3 regions of the Streptomyces peucetius genome follow, and region 2 is predicted to be linked to each of the others. Evidence: riboswitches for the same ligand, from Rfam matches in the RefSeq annotation. Region 2 holds a riboswitch; each other region holds the start of a gene.
What was found. Region 2 has a riboswitch for thiamine pyrophosphate ahead of thiC (phosphomethylpyrimidine synthase ThiC). Riboswitches for the same ligand answer to the same signal wherever they lie in the genome.

Region 1 (7,587 bases), 1.8 Mb from region 2:
CCGGGCGTCCGTGCCGGCGAGCACTCCGCCTCCAGCTCGGGGCCGTCGTCCGGCCGCAGCCGTACGGCGACATGGCCGCCGCGGAAGGTGCGGGCCACGACCGTGCACCGCAGGCCCTGCGCCGGATCGGTGATCCGCACCCCGTCGGGCCGTACGAGCACCGTGCGCGCTCCCTGCGGTGAGCCGTCCGGCACGGCGACCTTGCCCCACACCGTGTCGGCGGCCGTGCCGGCGACGGTCGCGGCCACCACGTTGTCGAAGCCGAGGAAGCGCGCGACGAACTCCGACGCGGGCCGCTGCCAGACCTCCGGCGGCGTCCCCGCCTGTGCGATCCGGCCGTCCCTCATGACGACGACACGGTCGGCGAGCGCGAAGGCCTCGCCCTGGTCGTGGGTGACGGCGAGGACGGTCGTACCCAAGCGCCCGAACAGGCCGCGCAGTTCGACGACGAGCCGTTCCCGCAGCCCGCGGTCCAGCTGGCCGAGCGGCTCGTCCAGCATCAGGATCCTCGGCTCGGGGGCCAGCGCCCTGGCGAGAGCCACCCGCTGCTGCTCGCCCCCCGACAGCGCCGCGACGGATCGCCGGTGCGCACCCGGCAACCCCACGAGGTTCAGCAATTCGTTCGTCCGGCGTGCCTGTGCGCCGCGGTTCGCCCCGTGCATCCGCAGGCCGAACGCGACGTTGCCGCCGACGTCCCGCTGCGGGAAGAGCTGGTGGTCCTGGAACATGAGCCCCACCCCGCGCCGGTGCACCGGCACACCCGCCTGGTCGGCGCCGTCGAGCAGCACCCGCCCCGCGTCGATGTCCTGGAGCCCGGCGACCGCCCGCAGCAGCGTCGACTTGCCGCTGCCGCTCGGCCCGAGCAGACACACGATCTCGTGCTCGGCGACCTGGAGGTCCACCGTGTCGAGCGCGGTCCGCGCCCCGAACCGTACGCTCACGCCCTGAAGTTCCAGCAGCGTCATCACAGCTCCTCGGACGTGGATTCGGTGCGGAGGCGTTCGAGCAGGAGCAGAGCCGCCGCGCACACCACCATCAGGATCGTGCTCAGTGCCATCGCCTGCCCGTAGTTGAGCTCGCCGGGCCGGCCCAGCAGGCGGGCGACGGCGACGGGCAGGGTCGGATTGTCCGGCCGGGCGATGAAGACCGTCGCGCCGAACTCGCCCAGGGAGACGGCGAAGGCGAACCCGGCGGCGACCAGCAGGGCCCTGCGCACCAGCGGCAGGTCCACCTCGCGCCAGGCACGCAGTGGTGACGCGCCCAGCACGGCGGCGGCCTCCCGCAGCCGTTCGTCCACGGCGCGCAGCACCGGCAGCATCGTGCGGACGACGAAGGGCACACCGACGAGTGCCTGCGCGAGGGGCACCAGGATCCATGAGGCCCGCAGGTCGAGCGGCGGTTCGTCGAGGGTGATGAGGAAGCCGAAGCCCACGGTCACGGCGGAGACCCCGAGCGGCAGCATCAGCAGCGCGTCGAAGCCGCGGACCAGCCGCCCGGCCCTGCGGGTGAGCGCCGCCGCGGCGAGCCCGCCGACCGCGACCGCGACGGCCGTGGCGGCCACGGCGTACCGGAGCGAGTTCCACACGGCGTCGATCGGCGGCACGAGGAAGGCGCCGCCGGCCGGGTCCACGGTGGCCAGCTCCCGGTAGTAGTCGAGCCCGTATCCTGCCGGGGTGTCGAAGGAACGCTCGACCAGCACCGCGAGCGGCGCCAGCAGGAGGACGAGCACGGTGGCCAGGACGCCGCCGAGCAGCGCCCACTGGGCCGCGCCGCGCGGCCGCCGGGCGGTGCGCGCCGGGTCGACGAGCCGCAGTGCGCTCTCTCGCCGGCGCAGGGTCCAGGAGTGCACAGCGAGGACCGCACCGACCGCCGTGAACTGCACCATCGTCAGCACGGCCGCCGTCGTCAGGTCCAGGAAGTCGGCGGTCTGCCGGTAGATCTCCACTTCCAGGGTGGAGAAGGAGGGGCCGCCGAGGATCTGCACGACACCGAACGACGTGAAGGTGAAGAGGAAGACCATCAGGGCGGCGGCGGCCAGCGACGGCACCAGGGCGGGCAGCGTCACCCGCCGCCAGGCGGCGAAGCGCCCCGCGCCCAGGACCCGGGCGGCCTCCTCCTGGCGGGGGTCGAGCTGGGACCAGAGGCTGCCGACGGTACGGACGACCACGGCGTAGTTGAAGAAGACGTGCGCGAGGAGGATGGCCCACACGGTGGTGTCCAGCCGGATGCCCCACAGTTCGTCGAGGAGCCCGCCGCGCCCCAGCAGCGCCAGGAACGCCGTGCCGACGACGACGGTCGGCAGCACGAACGGCACGGTGACCACCGCCCGCAGCAGTCGCTTGGCCGGGAAGTCGAGGCGTGCGAAGGCGTACGCGCCGGGGAGGGCGATCAGCAGCGTCAGCGCCGTGGAGGCGAGCGCCTGCCAGGTGGTGAACCACAGCACCGACAGGATGTCCGGCCGGCCGAGCACCTCGCCGAACCGGCCGAACTGCCAGGCCCCGTCCGCGTGGAGACCGCGCGCGACGATCGCGGAGACGGGGTAGGCGAAAAAGACGGCGAAGAACGCGACAGGGCCGGCCATCAGGCCCAGCCGTGCCGCGTTCCCGCGCAGGGAGCCGGCTACTTCACGACGAGCGAGGACCACGACCGGACCCACTGCTCACGGTTCTTCGCGATGGTGGCCGCGTCGACGGTCTCGGGCTTCTCGATCACCGCGCCGTGCTCGGTGAACAGCTCCGGCAGCTCCGCGTCCTTGACGACCGGGTTGACGAACATGTTCAGCGGCATGTCCTCCTGGAACTTCCTGCTGATCAGGAAGTCCAGCAGCGCCTTGCCGCCCTCCTCGTTCTTCGCTCCCGTCAGCAGGCCCGCGAACTCGATCTGGCGGAAGCAGGTGCCGGTGGCCACACCGGTCGGCGCCTCGGCCGGCTGCGGGTCCGAGTAGAGGACCTCGACGGGCGGGCTGGAGGCGTACGAGACGACGAGCGGACGGTCGGCGCCCGCCTTCTTGCCACCGGCGGACCCGGAGAACTCCTCGTTGTACGCCTGCTCCCAGCCGTCGACGACCTTGACGCCGTTGTCCTTGAGCTTCTTCCAGTAGCCCTGCCAGCCCGACTCGCCGTACTCGCCGACGCTGCCGAGAAGGAAGCCGAGGCCGGGTGAGGAGGTGGCGGCGTTCTCGACGACGAGCATGTTCTTGTACTCGGGCTTCGCCAGGTCGGCGAAGGTCTGCGGCGGCGCGAGCTTCTTGTCGGCGAAGAACTTCTTGTCGTAGTTGACGCAGATGTCGCCGGTGTCGACGGGCGTCACACGGTGCTTGTCCGCGTCGAGCTGCACCTCTTCCGCGACCCGGTCGAGGCCCTTGGCCTCGTAGGGCGTGAAGAGGTCGTTGTCGAGAGCGCGGGAGAGCAGGGTGTTGTCGACACCGAAGAAGACGTCGCCCTGCGGGGAGCCCTTGGTGAGGATCTCCTTGTTGAGCGCGGTGCCCGCGTCGCCGCTCTTGAGCACCTTGACCGTGTAGCCGGTCTGCCGGGTGAACTCCTTCAGCACCGCCTCCGACGCCGCGAAGGACTCGTGGCTGACGAGCGTGACGGTCTTCGGCTTGCTCCCGTCGCCGGACCCGGACTCGGTGGACTCCCCGCCGCACGCGGCGAGCGTCGATATGCCGACGGCGCCGACCAGTGCCGTACCGACGGCACGCCGAAGCTGGCTGTTCATGATGATGCTGACTCCCTACGCCGGTATGACCCGGATCAGGTCCGAGGGTCTGCGGCCCGTGACCGTGAAGGCCTTGCCGCACTCTCAGCGCTGTGGTGCGCTCCCCTGTCGGAATGTTTTGTTGTTCGTTTGTGCGAATGCACAGGGCACAGTATCAGCCATGGCCGACGGCCCTACGGTCACCGCTCCTGCGCCGCCAGCTGCCCGCAGGCCCCGTCGATCTCCTGACCGCGGGTGTCCCGGACGGTGACCGGCACGCCGTGCGCGGCGATGGCCTCCACGAACGCCTTCTCGTCCTCGGGACGGGAGGCCGTCCACTTGGAGCCGGGCGTCGGGTTCAGCGGGATCAGGTTCACATGGACCCGCTTGCCCTTGAGGAGGCGGCCGAGGAGATCGCCGCGCCACGCCTGGTCGTTGATGTCGCGGATCAGCGCGTACTCGATGGAGATCCGGCGGCCGGACTTCTCCGCGTACTCCCAGGCGGCGTCGAGGACCTCACGGACCTTCCAGCGCGTGTTGACCGGGACCAGGGTGTCGCGCAGCTCGTCGTCCGGGGCGTGCAGCGACACCGCGAGGCGGCATTTGAAGCCCTCGTCGGCGAACCGCAGCATCGCCGGCACCAGGCCGACGGTCGAGACCGTGATGCCGCGCTGCGAGAGGCCGAGGCCGTCCGGCTCGGGGTCGGTGAGGCGGCGGACGGCTCCGACGACCCGCTTGTAGTTGGCGAGCGGTTCGCCCATGCCCATGAAGACGATGTTGGACAGCCGGGCCGGCCCTCCGGGGACCTCACCGTCCCGCAGGGCCCGCATGCCGTCGACGATCTGGTGCACGATCTCGGCGGTCGACAGGTTCCGGTCGAGACCGGCCTGGCCGGTGGCGCAGAAGGGGCAGTTCATCCCGCAGCCGGCCTGCGAGGAGATACACATGGTGACCCGGTCCGGGTAGCGCATGAGCACGGACTCGACGAGCGTGCCGTCGTGCAGGCGCCAGAGCGTCTTGCGGGTGGTGTCGTTGTCGCAGGAGATGTGCCGTACGACGGACATCAGATCGGGCAGCAGCTCACCGGCGAGCTTCTCGCGGGCCGCGGCGGGGATGTCGGTCCACTGCGCGGGGTCGTGCGCGTACCGCGCGAAGTAGTGCTGGGACAGCTGCTTGGCACGGAACGGCTTCTCGCCGATCGCGGCGACGGCTTCCTTGCGCTCGGTGGGTGTGAGGTCGGCGAGGTGCCGCGGGGGCTTCTTGGCTCCGCGGGGCGCGACGAAAGTGAGTTCTCCGGGCTTGGGCATGGTTTCTCCAGTGTCGCAGATCGATTCGTGCGACCTGCGACCTGCGACCTGCGACCGTCGGCCCGGAGGGTGGTCGTCGACGGTCGTGACGATCACGGTGCCCACTTGTACTTGCCGCCGCCGACCCATCTCACGACCGCCGGGTCGTCGACGTCCACATGTTCCAGTCCCGCGTGGTGCGCCAGCCGGATCACGTCCAGCATGTCGTGGGCCACGCCTGCGGTCTCGCCTCGGATCTGGACGAGGCGGAACGGCGGATCGCCGGGGCTCACGGGCAAGACGACGATGGCAGGGCCTGTGAAGTCGCTCATGACACCAGCCTGCGACACCGGCACCGCACGCGCAGCCGTGTGGATCCTCGGTCACTTCAGGAGCTGAAGGTCACGGGTGCGTCGGTGTCGTCGGACGCGGCGAACGAGTGCGCCCGCCGCAGCGGCACGCACCGGCCCCGGCCACGCCGACGCGGCCGGGGCGGCCGGGGCGGCCGGGGCGGCCGGGAGCCCGGCTCGCCCCGGAGGTCACTGGTGCAGGCCGAAGCTGCGGCTCCTCAGCTCGACAGCAGACGGTTGAAGAACGAGCGGTACTTCCGCAGGGCCCGGCGCAGGTCCTCCGTGTCGGCCTCCTCGCCCTGGCTCCACTGCCCCTCCAGGTCCTTCTTGTGCTGGGAGAAGGTGGAGGCCAAGGCCTGCATGACATCGGCCACCAGGCCGTCGGCCTCATGGACGGCCTCACGCGGGTCGTCGACGAACCGGTTCTGGATTTCCTGCCAGCGGGTGCGGAATCCTGTCTCGTCCTCCGCGGTCAACAGCTGCGGCATGTCCTCCTGTGCGGACGTGCCCTGGGTGTCCGCCGCGGGTTCCGGCTCCCGTGGGACGGTCGAAGCGGCCGGCGGCACCGCCTCGGCCTCTGACGTCGCGCCGGCGGCCTCACCGGGATAGCCCTGGGACTGTGCCTCGGGCCGGTCGCCCAGGTCCCTTTCCTGGGGTGCGGCGAGGTCGTCCGTGGACAGGCCGCTCTCGGCCGGCCCCGGGGTGTGTTCGCGTTCCATCTCTCCTCCGTCCTGATGGTCGAAGAGTTCCGATGTCCGAGGCGCTCATGCGCGGGCCTGGCTGGGCCCGCCGTCGGAGAGCAGTTCGTCGAACAGCGCGCGATAGTGCACCATCGCGGCACGCAGTTGTTCGGTGTTCGCCCTGTGCTGCCGGCTGCGTTCATTGACGTCGTGGGCAGCGCGGTAGTGCTCCACGGTCCTGCCGTGCTCGACGGACAGGTCCTGCACCTTCTGCTCGAGGTTGTCGGTGGGATAGCCGCGTTCCCGCATGAGCGAGGTCACCAGGAGGTCCGCCTCCTGCACCGCCTGCTCGGGATGATCCACGAATTCGCCCTGGACCTTCTGCCAGTCCTGGGCGTAGCGGTCATGGACGGCAGGAGCCAGCGGCCTGATGTCCAGGGCGTCGTGCCGCTTCTCCCGGGCGCTCAGTTCGCGGTCGGCAGCGCCCCGGCCGCCCGCGTCCTCGACGGTCCGCTCGTACTCGGGGCCGAAGCGCTGCTGCAGACGGCGCCGGCGCATGGTGTACAAGCCGAACGCCGCCAACGCGGCCACCACTGCGACAACCGGGATGATGATCGCGAGAAGGGTTCCTGTAGACATCCGCTCACCTCCTGGAAATACGCCATTACCATCCTAAAGAGAAAATTCCCTCAGAAAAGAGGTGTAAGCAGGCAATTCCCCTTGCGGCGGGGCCGATTTCGGGGCTGCGAGACTGAGCAGAGAAAGAAGAAAGGGCCCGCCGTCCTGTGGACGACGAGCCCTCGCGGACGAATCCGCCGCTCAGCCCGACCCGACGAAGAGCACCAGCAGCAGCCACACCACGGGAGCCGTCGGGAGCAGCGAGTCCAGCCGGTCCATGATGCCGCCGTGCCCGGGGAGCAGGGTGCCCATGTCCTTGATGCCGAGGTCCCGCTTGATCATCGACTCGCCCAGGTCTCCGAGCGTCGCACTGACCGCGACGGCGAGGCCGAGCAGCAGGCCCTGCCACCACGTGCCGCCGTCGACCAGGAACTGCATGCACAGCGCGCCCGCGGCCATCGCGAACGACACCGCGCCGAGCAGCCCTTCGCGGGTCTTGCCGGGGCTGATGCGCGGCGCGAGCTTGGTCCTGCCGAAGCGCCAGCCCACCGCGTAGGCCCCGGTGTCGCTGACCACCGTCAGCAGCAGGAAGGTGATCACTCGCTCCGGGCCGTCGTCCGCCGTCAGCATCAGGGCGACGAAGGTGGCCAGGAAGGGGACGTAGAACGCCGCGAAGATGCCGGCCGTGACGTCCTTCAGATAGCCCTCGGGCGGTTCGGTCATCCGCCAGACCAGAACCGCGAGGGCGGTGAGTGCCATCGCGACCCAGGCGCCCTCCGCGCCGCGGACGTAACCGGCGACGACCATCGCCGCGCCGCCGACCGCGAGCGGCACCAGGGGCGCCTTGATCTGCTTGCGCTCCTCGAGCCGGGAGGTCAGCTCCCACAGACCGACGACGACGGCGACCGCGATCACACCGACGAAAACGGCCTTCACGAAGAAGAGCGAGGCGACGAT
Region 2 (7,587 bases):
CGCGCCGCGCGAGGGCCTGGACCTTCCCAATTGGGACGAAACAACCGGCGAACCGGGGCTGCTCGATGATTCACCACCCCTGGTGCGTCACACACCGCCTGGCGCATTCCTATGATGGGCGAACGACACCGCGGACCACCCCGACCAGGCTGGGCCGAGAGGTGAACGGCGGCGCGACGGTGGTGGAGGGGTCGATGACTCAGGGGGCCGGTCAAGGACCCGTGGTGCGGACGGCGACGTTGCGCGATTTCCGTGTACCGCCGTACGCGCAGGTTCCCGTGCAGTCGCAGGCGGCGGACCCGGGTCACGCGGGCCATCCCGGCAACGCCTTCCCCGAGGGCGAACCGGAGGGCTACACCCCCACCGCACGCGATCTGCCCGTCATCCGCCGAGGCGGTCCGGGCGACACCGTCCAGGTCCATGTCGACCCCGCCGAGCCGGCCGGGGACGAAGGACGCGGCCCGCTGTACGTCGTCGGCGACGTCCACGGCTATCTCGACGAACTCGTGGCGGCCCTGGCCGGACAGGGCCTCATCGACGCCGAAGGCCACTGGGCCGCGGGCAACGCCCGGCTCTGGTTCCTCGGCGACTTCACCGACCGGGGCCCCGACGGCATCGGTGTGATCGACCTCGTCATGCGGCTCTCGGCCGAGGCCGCCGCCGCGGGCGGTTACTGCAAGGCGCTCATGGGCAATCACGAGCTGCTGCTGCTCGGCGCCAAACGCTTCGGTGACACGCCCGTCAACTCCGGTGCCGGCACCGCCACCTTCCAGGCGGCCTGGCTTCTCAACGGCGGCCAGAAAGCGGACATGGACCGGCTGCAGGAGGTCCATCTGCAGTGGATGGCCCGGCTCGACGCGATCGTCGAGGAGGACGACCACCTCCTGCTGCACTCCGACACGACCGCCTATCTCGACTACGGATCCACCATCGCGGACGTCAACGACACCGTGCACGCGATCCTCACGCGCAACGACGCGGACGAGTGCTGGGACCTGTTCCGCAAGTTCACCAAGCGCTTCGCCTTCCGCGACGACGGCGGCCCGCAGGCGGTGCGCGAGCTGCTCGGTGCCTACGGCGGCCGGCGCATCGTGCACGGCCACAGCCCCATTCCGTATCTGCTGGGCGAAGTGGGCACCGAGGACGGCGAGGACGGCGAACGCCCCGTCGTCGAGGGTCCGCACGTGTACGCGGACGGGCTCGCGATCGCCATGGACGGCGGCGTGACCATGGCCGGAAAGCTGCTTGTCCAGCACCTCCCGCTGCCGAACTGAACCCACTTGCGGCAGGCGATTTACGGAAACCCCCTGTCACCCTGTGCCGTAACCGCTCTACCATCGGCGTATCCGTAGCAGACTCTCCTCCGCTTCCGCTCAACTGCCCGGCACACACGGGCCGTCCGGCGGGCGGAGCATCGGGGGATGCACATGAACAGCGCTCCGCACCTGCTGAACGAGGACCGCGCCGAGTACCAGCGAGTCCTCGACGAAGCACTGCGCAACGCCCATGAACGGCCCGACCTCGCCACCGTGGGACTACGTCTCAACGCCGAGCAGCTGCGCACCATGGCACTGAACGCGACGGCACTCATAACCGCCTCGGCCGCCGCCGAGTACGAGCACTATGTGAAAGTGCGCCGGGAAACGCGGGCCCCCACGACCGCCGCCTCGGTGCGCGGCTCCGTGCGCGCTTCCGCGGTCGGCGACAGCTCGGAGGGCGGCGGCGCCGGCTTCGCCGCCGTCATCGCCGTACTCGCCCCTGTCCTCGCCGGGACAGCCGCCGCGATCTTCCTTCTCGTCGGCTACATCCTCAAAATGCTCAGCCCCACCCCGTCTTTTGCCGACGCCCTGCTGACGGCCGGGTGGTTCTTCGGCGCGCTCACGGCGGCCGCCATCCTGGTCGCAGCGGTGGGGCTGCTGCTGACGGCTCTGCGCAACGGCGCCGCCCAAGTGGCCGAAGAAGCGCCCACCGGAGAGCTGCCGGACGAGGTGTCACGGGCGAAGGACGCCTGGCGCCACGCATTGCTGGAGCGCGGGATTCTGCCCTTCCTGCGAGCAGCACTGGCCGACCCCAGCGCCGACCCGGCGTCCACGGGGCCACCGCGACCGGTGAGCCGCATGCCGAAGGTCGGGTACAGCGGACCGGAGTTCTCCAGTCCTGCGGACGGGGCGGCCTCAGGGCAGCGCCCGACCTTCACCAGCCCGGACTTCACGAGTCCGGACTTCGGCGGCCCCGAGCGCCAGCCGGACTGAACACCGGCCGGTGGCCACGATCAGGTGGCTGCCTCATGCCTGAGGCGTCGATGTGGGCATGGGCCGGGTGATCCGTGTGATGCGGCGTGGGAACGGCTGAGCCGACCGTTGTCCTCCTGCCCAGAACGACAGCGTCCCCCGGAGATTGTTCGGGGGACGCTGGGACGACAGAAGATCAGCCCGTTGACTGTCGTGCGGTGGTACTGCCGTGACCCGGCCGGGCGTGCGCAGGTTGCTCAGCGGCTCGTCAGCCGGGCGTGGAGGGCAGGAATGGTGTGGATGGAACGCGGACACGGTGGCGCGCGGAGGGACGGCGGGGCGGCCGGGCCAGCGTGACGAGCCGGACGAGTTGCTGAAAGCAGACAAGAGCTGCAAGGGCAGGGAGCGCGGCAGCAGCGACGTCGGTGAACGACCCGGCTGACTCGATCACGCACAACCAGGTCGTGATGGCCGAGAAGAAGAGTACGACCACCCAGGATTGCACCGTCCGGCGATGATGGAGCGATGCGCGCAGGATGGAGAGAGACGCAACCAGCCAGGGTCCGTAGACCAGAACCGGCCACCAGCTCATCAGGCCCTGGGACGTTCGTGACGCGGCAATGTGCCGTAGCGGGTCCAGGGCGACCATGCCTCCGAAGATGCTCACTCCGGAAACGATGACGGCGGCCACCACGGCAATGGAGACGCTGACTGTCTGCAGCAGAGAGAACCTCGGCTTCTGCGACGGTACCCGTCGGCGATGCCCCGGCACGGGGCGTACACGGGGAAGTTCGGCGGTGATGCTGTTCCGGTCTGCGAGTGAGCTGCCGTCTCCCGAGTCCAGGCCGCTGCCATAGCCGGAGAAAGCCGTGGGCTTCTCCTCTCCGGCAGAGGGCTGCAGCAATTGCTGCAGTTCCGCTGTCGGGTCCCACGTCCCGTCAAGGATCTCCAGGCCGAGAGGAGCCATCGGCTCATGGGGGCTCAGAAAGGTCTTCGGGGAAGCGGCATACGGGTCCTCCCACCTGCCATAGCCGCCCATTTCCGGGTGGGAAACCGCTGAACCGAACGAGCCGTACTCGTCATACATGAAGGCTTCGCCCCGTCCGTCCATCGCCTCGTACAGTCGGCGACGCGTGCACTGTGTTCGACAGTCGGTGGTAATCGGCCTGAATACGGCCGATCAACACCAGAAAGTCGTTCAGCAGGGAAGAAGCGTGCGCCGGGTCGATTCGATCCTCTTCTTGGTGGAGCGTCGCGTTACTCTCTGCCACGCCCTCCGCAGAGCGGGGATCCAACGCCCACGCGCCCGTTGGGACCGCCTCCGTGCCGGCCGTACGTCGGGCCCCGATCTCGGGGGAAAGCTGTGCTCTCGTCATATTCCTAACAACGAGCGTTCCACTAGCCCTGATGCCTGACATTCGAGTGAAACCGCTACGCCATTAGGTGGGGGCCGGTCATTACAACCATTCTTGCGAAGATACGCCGATAGACCGGCTGCCCCCGCGAACCTGCCCATCGGAATACGCACAGCGCTCTTGGCGAAAGGCGGTGTCCCATGACCGATCGAACCACGGGGCACCGCCGTAAGACGTCACCGTCAGTCCGCAAGCGGCAAGTACACCCGGTTGCCGCCCGCCGCGAACTCCCTGGACTTCTCCAGCATCCCCGCCTCGACGTCCTCGGCCGAGGCCGAGGGAGTCGGGTCCGCGGCGAACTGCTCCGTGATGCTTCTGCTGATCTTCATCGAGCAGAACTTCGGACCGCACATCGAGCAGAAGTGCGCGGTCTTCGCCGGCTCGGCGGGCAGCGTCTCGTCGTGGAACTCCCGTGCCGTGTCCGGGTCGAGAGCCAGGTTGAACTGGTCCTCCCACCGGAACTCGAAGCGGGCGTCGGACAGCGCGTCGTCCCACTCCTGCGCCCCCGGGTGCCCCTTGGCGAGGTCCGCCGCGTGCGCGGCGATCTTGTAGGTGATGACGCCGGTCTTCACGTCGTCGCGGTTCGGCAGGCCCAGGTGCTCCTTGGGCGTCACATAGCAGAGCATGGCCGTGCCCCACCAGGCGATCATCGCCGCCCCGATGCCGGAGGTGATGTGGTCGTACGCCGGAGCGACATCGGTGGTGAGCGGGCCGAGCGTGTAGAACGGCGCCTCCTCGCAGATCTCCTGCTGGAGGTCGATGTTCTCCTTGATCTTGTGCATCGGGACGTGTCCCGGCCCCTCGATCATGGTCTGCACGCCCAAGCGCTTGGCGACGGAGTTGAGCTCGCCGAGCGTCCTGAGCTCCGCGAACTGCGCCTCGTCGTTGGCGTCCGCGATGGACCCGGGCCGCAGGCCGTCGCCGAGGGAGTACGTCACGTCGTACGCGGCGAGGATCTCGCAGAGCTCCTCGAAGTTCTCGTACAGGAACGACTCCTTGTGGTGCGCCAGGCACCACGCCGCCATGATCGAGCCGCCGCGCGAGACGATGCCGGTCTTGCGGCGCGCCGTCAGCGGTACGTAGCGCAGCAGCACGCCCGCGTGGACCGTCATGTAGTCCACGCCCTGCTCGGCCTGCTCGATGACCGTGTCCTTGTAGACGTCCCAGGTCAGCTCCTCGGCCTTGCCGTCGACCTTCTCCAGCGCCTGGTACAGCGGCACGGTGCCGATCGGCACGGGGGAGTTGCGCAGCACCCACTCGCGGGTGGTGTGGATGTTGCGCCCGGTGGACAGGTCCATGACCGTGTCGGCTCCCCAGCGGGTCGCCCAGGTCATCTTCTCGACCTCCTCCTCGATGGAGGAGGTGACGGCGGAGTTGCCGATGTTGGCGTTGACCTTCACGAGGAACCGCTTGCCGATGATCATCGGCTCGATCTCGGGGTGGTTCACGTTCGCCGGGAGAACGGCCCGCCCGGCCGCGATCTCCTCGCGCACCACCTCGGGGGCGACGTTCTCCCGGATGGCGACGTACTCCATCTCCGGGGTGATCTCACCCCGGCGCGCGTAGGCCAGCTGAGTCACGGCCCGGCCGTCGCGCCCGCGGCGGGGCTGACGCGGGCGGCCGGGGAAGACCGCGTCCAGGTTGCGGAGCCCGCCGCGCGGCGACGTGTGCTTGATCCCGTCGTCCTCGGGCCGGACGGCCCGGCCCGCGTACTCCTCGGTGTCGCCGCGGCTGATGATCCAGTTCTCCCGGAGCGGGGGCAGACCGCGGCGTACGTCCGTCTCGATGTTCGGGTCGGTGTACGGGCCGGAGGTGTCGTACAGCGTCACGTCCCGGCCGTTGGTGAGGTGCACCTTGCGCACCGGCACACGGAGGTCGGGGCGCGAGCCCTCGACGTATCCCTTGTGCCAGCCGATGGACTTCCCGGCCTCGTCGTTCTGGTTCGAGGCAGGCGTGCGTGCGTCCGATACGGTCATGAGACCTACTCCCTACGCCGGCATTACCCGGTAACAGGTTCGGCGGTCGGCGCAGCTGTCCCGTACGGATGTACGGAGGTCAGCGCCCTCTCAGCCCGGTGCTCCGAGCTCCCGCGTGTGCAAAGGTGCCACCACGCTAGCGTCATGTCTGGCGCGCTGAACAGAGGGCCCCTCCTGCTCTTGCGATGATCGGTCCGTGACTTCATCGCAGCAGCCCCCAGAACCGCACGGCCAGGCCCACAGTCATGCGCACGCTCATGGGCCCGCCGCGCCGGTCTCCCAGCACCTTCGCCGAGTCATCGCGGCCGTGCTCATCCCCTTCGCGACGGCCGTCCTCGTCGGGCTCGCCGTCCTGTGGCCCGGCGGGGCACCCGGGCACGAGCGCACCGGAGTCGGCTTCGACCGGCAGACGGAGCAGGGCAAGGTGGTGTCGCTCGAGAGAATCGACTGCAAGGACGTCAACGCCGCCCAGGTCCCGCCGACCGGTGATACCTCCACACCCCAGGGGCGCGAGGCGGTCAACTCGCAGCAGGGCCTCTGCGCCAGGGCGACCGTCGAGGTGACCACGGGCAAGGACAAGGGCCGTACCTTCGTCGAGATCGTCCAGCCGGACGCACCGCGGCAGTTGAAGGAGGGGCAGGGCGTCGTCGTCGCCTACGCCCCCGACGCCCCCCGCGACCTCCAGTACTCGGTGACGGACATCGACCGCGGCCTCCCGATGGCGCTGCTGGCGGCGATCTTCGCCGTCGTGGTGGTGCTGGTGGGCCGGATGCGCGGTGTGATGGCCCTGATCTCTCTCGTGGTCTCGTTCGCCCTGCTGACGCTGTTCATCCTGCCCGCGATCCTGCAGGGGTCCAATCCGCTGGTCGTGGCGGTGGTCGGGGCGAGTGCCATCATGCTGATCGCGCTCTATCTGTGTCATGGGGTGACCGCGCGGACGTCCGTCGCGGTGCTCGGGACCCTGATCTCCCTGCTGCTGATCGGGCTTCTCGGTTCGCTGTTCATCGGCTGGGCCAGCCTGAGCGGCAACACCGACGACAACACCGGTCTGATCCACGGTCTGTATCCGGAGATCGACATGAGCGGTCTGCTGCTCGCCGGCGTGATCATCGGCTCGCTCGGCGTGCTCGACGACGTGACGGTGACGCAGACTTCGGCGGTCTGGGAACTGCACCAGGCCGATCCGGAGATGGGCCCCCGTGCCCTCTACCGCTCCGCCATCCGCATCGGCCGCGACCACATTGCGTCCGTCGTCAACACCCTCGTACTCGCCTACGCCGGCGCCGCGTTGCCCCTGCTGCTCCTCTTCTCCATCGCCCAGTCCAGCGTGGGTACCGTCGCCAACAGCGAGCTGGTGGCGGAGGAGATCGTACGGACCCTGGTGGGCTCGATCGGGCTGGTCGCCTCGGTGCCGGTGACGACTGCGCTCGCCACCCTGGTGGTCTCCGCCGACCGCTCCGGCCCGGCGGCGGGGACGGACGGTTCACCGGCCCGCACGGGCAGGGGGCGGCGGCGCAAGCGGTGACGCCGGGGGAGTCGGGGACGTGTCAGCCGGCGTTCTCCTCGGCGAGGATCCGCCCGAGCGCCTCCTCCAGGTTCACGTCGAAGTCACCCAGCGTGAGCTCCTGCCCCATGGGAAGCAGTTTGTCGGTGCGGTCGAGGAAGGCGACGAGCGGTGCCGCGCCTGCTCGGAAGAGTGCCGAATCCTGCCCGACACGGAGCCTGATGTGGACGTCCGAGAGGCTCTCCGGCCCGACGGGCGCGATGTGCACATCACCGTCCCCGCTCGGCCAGTTGATCCCGTCGAGCAGCAGCTCCCGGCCGAATGCCCAGGTCACAGGAGCATCACCGGGCAGATGGAAGGTCATCCGCACCGCGTACGGATCGCCCGTCTCATAACCCAGTTCGACCGGAATCCGGAAGGAGAGCTCCTCGGAGACGAGGAAGCTCATCAGAACCTCGGCC
Region 3 (7,587 bases), 2.0 Mb from region 2:
GCCGGGTGCCCTCGGCCGCCGACTGACGGGCGACCGAACCGGCTTCCTCGGCCGAATGGATCCGCTCGTCCGCGACCTCGACCTTCAGGCCCGCCTCCTCGAGCTCGGCGGTCGCCTCGTCGACGGTGTCGCCCGTGACATCAGGGACGGAGATCGGCGCGCCCTTGCTGACCACGATCGACACCGCCGTGTCGGGGCTGCGGCTGCTGCCCGCCGCCGGGTCGGTGGCGATCACCGAGCCCTGCGCGACGCTCTCGTCGAACTCCCTGGTCACCACGCCCGGCGCGAGCCCGGCCGCGCGGAGTTCGCGCTCGGCCTGTGCCAAGGGCTTGTTCTCCACGTCCGGGACCTTCACGATCTTCGGGCCGCGGGAGACGACGATCGTCACGGAGCCGTTGTCCCGTATCCGTTCGTTCGTACCCGGATCGCTCTTGATGACGGTGCCGCGAGCGACGGTCTCGCTGAAGTCGTGCCGGACGGACTTCACCTCGAGCCCGGCCTTGTCGAGGGCCTGACGGGCTTCCGTCTCGCTCTTGCCGATCAGGGCCGGCACGCGGGTGAACTGGCCCGAGTTGATGTACCAGACGCCCGTGCCGACACCGAGCACCGCGATCACCGCGATCAGCAGCGTGAGCAGACCGCGGCCGGACATCGGTACGCCGCGGCCCGCCGAGCGCACCGGTTCCGGCTCCGGACGCTCCGGAGGCGGCAGGACCAGCCGGGCCGTGTGGTGCACACCGGGCTCCTCGCCGGGGAGGGCCCGCGGGATGACGTCCGTGCGGTCCTCGTCGGAGGGCGCGCCCGCGGCCGGGGCGTCCCCGTCGTCCTCCGGCCGGGCCTGTGGCGGCTGTGCGTCCAGCTGCTCGGCGCCGAGCGCCGCCCGCGCCTCGCGCGTCCGGGCGAGCAGCTCCACCGCGTCGTGCGGGCGTACCTCCGGGTTGCGGGCGGTCGCGCTCGCCACCAGCTCGTCCAGTTCGACGGCGAGCCCGGGGAAGAGCGCGGACGGCGCCGGCACGTCGGCGTTCAGATGCTGGAAGAGCACCTGGGCCGGGGTGTCGCCCCCGTGCGGCTTCGCGCCGGTCAGCATCTCGTAGAGGACCACTCCGCACGCGTACACATCGGCGCGGGTGTCGGCGGTGCCGTACTCGATCTGCTCCGGCGCGAGGTACGAAACGGTGCCGAGGACCGTGCCGGAGGTGTTGGTCACGGAGCCGACCGCCCGTACGAGACCGAAGTCGGCGACCTTGACCCGGCCGTCGTCCCCTATCAGCACGTTCTCCGGCTTCATGTCCCGGTGCACGAAACCGGCCCGGTGCGCGGCGCCCAGCGCCGCCAGCACGGGCTCCAGGATGTCGAGCGCGGCCCGCGGCTGCAGCGCGCCGCGCTCGCGCAGCACGTCACGCAGGGTGCAGCCCTCGACGTACTCCATCGCCAGATAGACGTACGCACCCTGCGCGCCCTGGTCGAACACGCCCACGACATTGGGGTGCGCCAGCCGCGCCACGGACTTCGCCTCGCGGATGAAACGCTCCACGAACGTGGCGTCCGTGGCGAGATCCGGATGCATCACCTTGAGGGCGAGCTCCCGGTCGAGACGGGTGTCGACGGCCCGGTAGACCGTGGCCATGCCGCCGACGGCGATGCGCTCATCGACTCGGTAGCGGCCGTCGAGCACCTGCCCGACGAGGGGGTCCTGGAGGGTCGTATCCACGCGCCGATTCTACGAGCAGGGGCGAACAGGTCCGACGGGCTTGCGAGCGCGGACCGGTACTGCAGCCGACCTGTGACGCGCGGGGCCGGTTGTTCTAGGGCCTGGCGGCCGTGGGAGGTAGCCCCGGCCTCGCCGGCGTTTGAGGCGCGGGGGTCCGCGGGCAGAGCCCCCGGTTACGGGAAGGGGCGGGGAGGGGGCAAGCCCCGGGCAGCGGCCCCGCCCCGCCCGCGCGCCCCCGCCCCGTCAGGGCCGTCAGAACGCCGGCCGCTCCGGATCCAGCGTCGCGCGCCCCTCGACCGGAGACGACGCCTCGGCGAAGTGCCGCCGGGGGATGCGGCCCGCCCGGTACGCCAGCCGCCCCGCCTCCACTGCGTGCCGCATCGCCTCCGCCATCAGGACCGGCTCCTGCGCCCGCGTCACCGCCGACGCCAGCATCACCGCCGCGCAGCCCAGCTCCATCGCCAGCGCCGCGTCCGACGCCGTGCCGGCGCCCGCGTCCAGGATCACCGGCACGCCCGCCTGCTCGGTGATCAGCTGGAAGTTGTGGGGGTTGCGGATGCCGAGCCCGGAGCCGATGGGGGAGCCGAGCGGCATGATCGCGGCGCAACCCACGTCCTCCAGCTTCCTCGCGAGCACCGGGTCGTCGTTCGTGTACGGAAGGACCGTGAAGCCGTCGTCGACCAGCGTCTCGGCCGCGTCCAGCAGCTCCACCGCGTCGGGCAGCAGGGTCCGCTCGTCCGCGACGACCTCGAGCTTGATCCAGTCGGTTCCCAGCGCCTCCCGTGCCAGGCGCGCGGTGAGGACGGCCTCACCGGCGGTGAAGCAGCCCGCGGTGTTGGGCAGGACCCGGATCCCGAGCCGGTTCAGCACGGAGAGCACCGACCCCTGGACGGTCGGGTCGAGGCGGCGCATCGCGACGGTGGTGAGTTCCGTGCCGCTCGCGACCAGGGAGCGTTCGAGGACGTCGAGGCTGGGCGCCCCGCCCGTACCCATGATCAGCCGGGAGTCGAACGTCGTCCCGCCGATGGTGAAACGGTCGTCTGCCATGGCTGGTCAGCCTCCCTGCACTGCGGTGAGAATCTCGACGCGGTCACCGTCGCCGAGACGGGTGCCGGGCCACTGGCTGCGCGGGACGACCGCCTCGTTGACGGCCGCAGCCACACCCGAGGGCGCCGCGGTGAGCTCCGCGACGACGATGTCCAGCGTGGTTCCTGGGGCGAGATCGCGTGCCTCGCCGTTGACGGAGACGGAGACGGTCATGCGGACTGCTCCTGAAGAACTGTGTCCCGGCGGACAGCGGCCTCCCGCGAGGCCGGACGCTCGCCCGGGCGCCCGCCCGTGAAGCGACGCGGCGAGAAGGGCCGTGCCACCTCCGGCAGTTCGCCGCTCACCAGCGCGCCCGCCAGCACGTCGCCGGTGACGGGGGTGAGCAGGACGCCGTTGCGGTAGTGCCCGGTGGCCAGCAGAAGCCCCGGCAGGTCGGTGAAGCCCAGCAGCGGCGCGTTGTCGGGCGAGCCCGGCCGCAGCCCGGCGCGGGTCTCCACGAGAGGCAGCTCGGTGATGCCCGGTACCAGCTCGTGCGCGTCGCGCAGCAGCTCGTACACCCCGCCCGCGGTGACCGTCGTGTCCCAGCCGAGTTCCTCGCTGGTCGCGCCGACGACGAGCTCGCCGTCCTCGCGCGGCACGAGGTACACATGGCTGCCGCGCACCACGGCGCGCACCGTGCGCGAGAGGAACGGCGCGTACGGACGCGGCACGGTCAGCCGCAGGACCTGGCCCTTCACCGGCCGTACGGGAGGAAGCACGTCCGCCGGTACGCCGTTCAGCCGTCCGCTCAGGCTGCCGCCCGCCAGGACCACCTGCCCGGCGCGAAGCTCGCCGCCGTCGGCGAGGACCGCCCCCACCGCCCGGTCGCTCTCGACGACCAGCCGCTCCGCCCAGGTGCGGCGGAGCTCGACCCCGGCCCGTTCGCAGGCCGTGACCAGCGCCGCCGCCAGCCGTCGCGGGTCGACCTGGTGGTCGCCGTCCACCCGCAGCCCGCCGCGTACGCCGGGCGCGAGCATCGGCTCGAGGCGGCGGCACTCGCGGCCGGAGAGCCATGCGGACTCGAGCCCCGAGCGGATCTGCAGGGCGTGCAGTTCGCGCAGATGCGCGCGGTCGTCGGCGTCGAGGGCGACGGCGAGCGTGCCGCAGGAGCGGTGGCCCACCTGCTGCCCGCTCGCCTCCTCCAGTTCGGCGACGAAGGCCGGGTAGCGGCGGGCAGACTCGAGGTTGAGGCCGAGCAGCGTCTGCTCGCCGTAGTGGAGTTCGGTGACGGCGGCCAGCATGCCGGCCGCGACCTGCGCGGCGCCGCCGCCCGGCTGCGGGTCGGCGACGGCGACCCGCAGGCCCTGCTGCGCTGCTCGCCAGGCCGTGACCAGGCCGATGATTCCGCCGCCCACGACAAGGACGTCGGGGGAACACGGTGTACGAGACGACATGGGCGTCCAGCCCCTCCCTTCGCCGGCATGACCCGGATCAGGTTCGTACGGTCGGAGGCCGGCCAGCCTCCCTCTCAGCCCGGTGCGTCCGGGCTCCCGCGAGTGCCTTACGGTGGCCACCCTAACCTCCCGCCCCGACGCTCTGTAAGGGAGCCGCAGCGCGGCGAAGAGCCTCGACGGACTCGCCGGCCGAAGGCTCCGCGGGAGGGCGGCGGGACGAGCGTGGTGGCGGAGCCGCCTTCCTGACCCGTCGTCAGGTACGTAAGGTGTGCGGGTGGACGAACGGCAGCAACAGACAGCGGCGCGGCGTCGCGTGGTGATCGTCGGTGCGGGCATGGCCGGTGTGCAGACGGCGGTCGCCCTCCGCGAGCGGGGATTCACCGGCCCGGTCGCCGTGATCGGCGCAGAGCCGCACCAGCCGTACGACCGGCCCCCGCTGTCCAAGGCCGTCCTGCTCGGCACGGCGGAGGGCTCGGCCTTCGACATCGACTTCGAGGTCCTCGACGTCGAACTGCGCCTCGGCGTCGAGGTGACCGGAGTGCGGACGGACGCCCACGAGGTGGACACCGCGGCCGGTCCCGTCCCGTACGACGTGCTGGTGCTGGCCACCGGCGCGGAGCCGGTCACCCTCCCGGGCGCGGTCGGCGTCCCTGGTGTCCATCTGCTGCGCACCCTGGACGACGCGGCGCGGCTGCGGCCCCTGCTCGCCGAGAAGCACGACGTCGTCGTGGTGGGCGCCGGGTGGATCGGCGCGGAGTTCGCGACGGCCGCCCGGCAGGCCGGCTGTGCGGTGACCGTCGTCGAGGCCGCCGACCGTCCGCTCGCCGGCACCATGCCCGCCGAGGTCGCGGCCCCGATGGCCGCCTGGTACGCGCAGTACGGGGCCGAGCTGGTCACCGGTGCCCGGGTCGCCGCGGTCGAGCCCGGCGCCGTCGTCCTGGCCGACGGCCGCCGGATCGCGGCCGGTGCCGTCGTCGTGGGCATCGGCGCCCGGCCCGCCACGGGTCTGCTCGCCGGCTCCGGTATCGAGCTGGGCCCCGACGGCGCGGTCGTCGCGGACCGGTATCTGCGCGCCCGTGCCCCCGATGTGTACGCCGTGGGGGACTGTGCCTCGTATCCGTCCGGCCGCTACGCGGAGCGGCTGCTCGTCCACCACTGGGACAACGCGCTCCAGGGGCCGCGCACGGTCGCCGCGAACATCACCGGCGGCGGCGCGGACCTCGAGCCGTACGACCCGGTGCCGTACTTCTGGTCCGAGCAGTTCGGCCGTTACGTCCAGTACGCCGGCCACCACGGCGCCGCCGACACTCTGCTGTGGCGCGGCGACCCGACGGAAGAGACCTGGTCGGTGCTGTGGCTGCGCGGTGGCGCCCTGGTGGCCCTGCTGGCCGTGGGCAGGCCGCGTGACCTGGCGCAGGGACGCAAGCTGATCGAGTCCGGGGCGGCGCTGGACCGGGAGCGGGCCGCCGACCCCTCGGTCCCTCTGAAGGCGGCGGCCCTGTCGACCTGAAGGCGGCGGCCTTGCCCCTCGAACGCGGCGGCCTTGTCACCCTGAAGGCCGCTCCTTGGCCCCTGAAGGCGGCGGCACGGCAGGTCCCGGCTACCGACTGTCGGTCCTGGATGGCAGGCTTGTTCCCGTGACCGAGATTGACGCAAAGATCGATGCTCTCGTCCCCGCCTGGCTTCACCTGCCGGACATCGCGGAAATGCTCGATGTGGAGGTGACGCGTGTGCGGCAGCTGGTCAAGGAAGGCCAGCTGATCGCCGTGCGCCGCGGTGAGAACCGGACGCTCCAGGTGCCCGCCGCCTTCATCGACGGCGACAAGGTGGTCAAGGGCCTCTCGGGGACCCTGACCCTCCTGAGGGACGACGGCTTCACCGACGAAGAGATGCTGGAATGGCTCTTCACCCCTGACCCGAGCCTGCCGGGCACGCCCGCGCAGGCGCTCAGCGAGAATCGCGGTACGGAGGTGAAGCGCCGGGCACAGGCGCTCGCCGTCTGACACATCGGAAAACATCATCGCGGCCGGATGCACGGGCCGGGCCGCCCGGCCCGTGCATCCGGCCGCCCGACGGGGGGATTCACCTCATGGCCACGGCTCGCGCGCTGCTGTCCGACGCCCGGCTCTATCTGTGCACGGACGCCCGCAAGCGGCAGGGTGACCTTCCCGAGTTCCTCGACGCCGTGCTGACGTCCGGGGTCGACATCGTGCAACTGCGCGAAAAGGGCATGGAAGCCGGTGAGGAGCTGGAACACCTCCAGGTCTTCGCCGACGCCTGCCGCAGGCACGGCAAGCTGCTCGCGGTGAACGACCGCGCCGACGTGGCGCACGCCATCGGCGCCGGCGTGCTGCACCTGGGGCAGGGCGACCTGCCGGTGCCCGCCGCGCGGGCGATCCTCGGCGACGGCGTGCTGATCGGCCGTTCGACGCACTCCGAGTCCGAGGCGGCGGCCGCCTCGGTCGAGCCGGGCGTGGACTACTACTGCACCGGTCCCTGCTGGCCCACCCCCACCAAGCCCGGCCGCCACGCTCCCGGCCTCGGTCTGGTGCGGTACGCGGCAGGCCTGGGTGCTGAGCGGCCCTGGTTCGCCATCGGCGGTATCGACGCGGGCAATCTGGACGAGGTGCTGGACGCCGGTGCACGCAGGGTCGTCGTCGTACGGGCGATCACCGAGGCGGACGACCCGGCGTCGGCCTCGGCCGGCCTGGCGAAGCGGATCAGGGGCAGGCTCTGACGTCCCCCTGAAGCCGGCGGCGGCCCCGGGTGTCCCGTGGTCCCGGGTGTCGCGTGGCCCCGGAGGTCCGGTGGTGGCGGTGGTGATCATGCCGTGCTGATCGTCCGTTTTCTGTCCAAGGCATGGACAAGAGATGGACAAAGGCGACATTTTTCCCCGATCTGGTTGGGGGACCCCCTCCATCTGGCTAACCTGCCCGTATGGCCCTCGGTACTGCTTCCACCAGAACGGATCGCGCACGGACGGTGCGCGACCTGCTTGCGACGGGCAAGACGTCGTACTCGTTCGAGTTCTGGGCGCCCAAGACCGAAAAGGGCGAGCGGAACCTGTGGAACGCGCTGCGCAGGGTCGAAGCGGTCGCTCCCAACTTCGTCTCCGTGACCTATGGCGCCGGTGGCTCCACCCGCGCCGGCACCGTCAAGGCGACCCAGCAGATCGCCGCGGACACCACCCTCACACCCGTCGCCCACCTCACCGCGGTGAACCACTCCGTCGCCGAGCTGCGCAACATGATCGGCCAGTACGCGGACGCGGGCATCCGTAACATCCTCGCCGTCCGGGGCGACCCGCCCGGCGACCCGATGGGCGAGTGGGTCGAGCACCCCGAGGGAGTGCGGTACGCGGCCGACCTCGTCCGGCTCATCAAGGAGTCCGGCGAC

Region 1: another riboswitch for thiamine pyrophosphate. It lies ahead of OGH68_RS26665 (thiamine ABC transporter substrate binding subunit); the one in region 2 lies ahead of thiC (phosphomethylpyrimidine synthase ThiC).
Region 3: another riboswitch for thiamine pyrophosphate. It lies ahead of thiO (glycine oxidase ThiO); the one in region 2 lies ahead of thiC (phosphomethylpyrimidine synthase ThiC).

The regions. Positions count from the first base shown of each region.
Region 1 is NZ_CP107567.1:5,794,983-5,802,569, reverse strand. Features, by position in the region: gene OGH68_RS26675 (ABC transporter ATP-binding protein) at 1-965, opposite strand, end outside; gene OGH68_RS26670 (ABC transporter permease) at 965-2,581, opposite strand; gene OGH68_RS26665 (thiamine ABC transporter substrate binding subunit) at 2,620-3,717, opposite strand; TPP riboswitch at 3,713-3,834, opposite strand; gene rlmN (23S rRNA (adenine(2503)-C(2))-methyltransferase RlmN) at 3,897-5,003, opposite strand; gene OGH68_RS26655 (hypothetical protein) at 5,096-5,314, opposite strand; gene OGH68_RS26650 (hypothetical protein) at 5,551-6,051, opposite strand; gene OGH68_RS26645 (hypothetical protein) at 6,097-6,651, opposite strand; gene OGH68_RS26640 (phosphatidate cytidylyltransferase) at 6,832-7,587, opposite strand, start outside.
Region 2 is NZ_CP107567.1:3,996,847-4,004,433, forward strand. Features, by position in the region: gene OGH68_RS18380 (metallophosphoesterase) at 180-1,274, shown strand; gene OGH68_RS18385 (hypothetical protein) at 1,422-2,252, shown strand; gene OGH68_RS18390 (DUF2637 domain-containing protein) at 2,500-3,318, opposite strand; gene thiC (phosphomethylpyrimidine synthase ThiC) at 3,829-5,622, opposite strand; TPP riboswitch at 5,615-5,747, opposite strand; gene OGH68_RS18400 (YibE/F family protein) at 5,819-7,147, shown strand; gene OGH68_RS18405 (SsgA family sporulation/cell division regulator) at 7,170-7,587, opposite strand, start outside.
Region 3 is NZ_CP107567.1:2,010,095-2,017,681, reverse strand. Features, by position in the region: gene pknB (Stk1 family PASTA domain-containing Ser/Thr kinase) at 1-1,711, opposite strand, end outside; gene OGH68_RS09235 (thiazole synthase) at 1,964-2,758, opposite strand; gene thiS (sulfur carrier protein ThiS) at 2,765-2,971, opposite strand; gene thiO (glycine oxidase ThiO) at 2,968-4,191, opposite strand; TPP riboswitch at 4,189-4,301, opposite strand; gene OGH68_RS09220 (NAD(P)/FAD-dependent oxidoreductase) at 4,526-5,701, shown strand; gene OGH68_RS09215 (Rv2175c family DNA-binding protein) at 5,829-6,194, shown strand; gene thiE (thiamine phosphate synthase) at 6,281-6,928, shown strand; gene metF (methylenetetrahydrofolate reductase [NAD(P)H]) at 7,129-7,587, shown strand, end outside.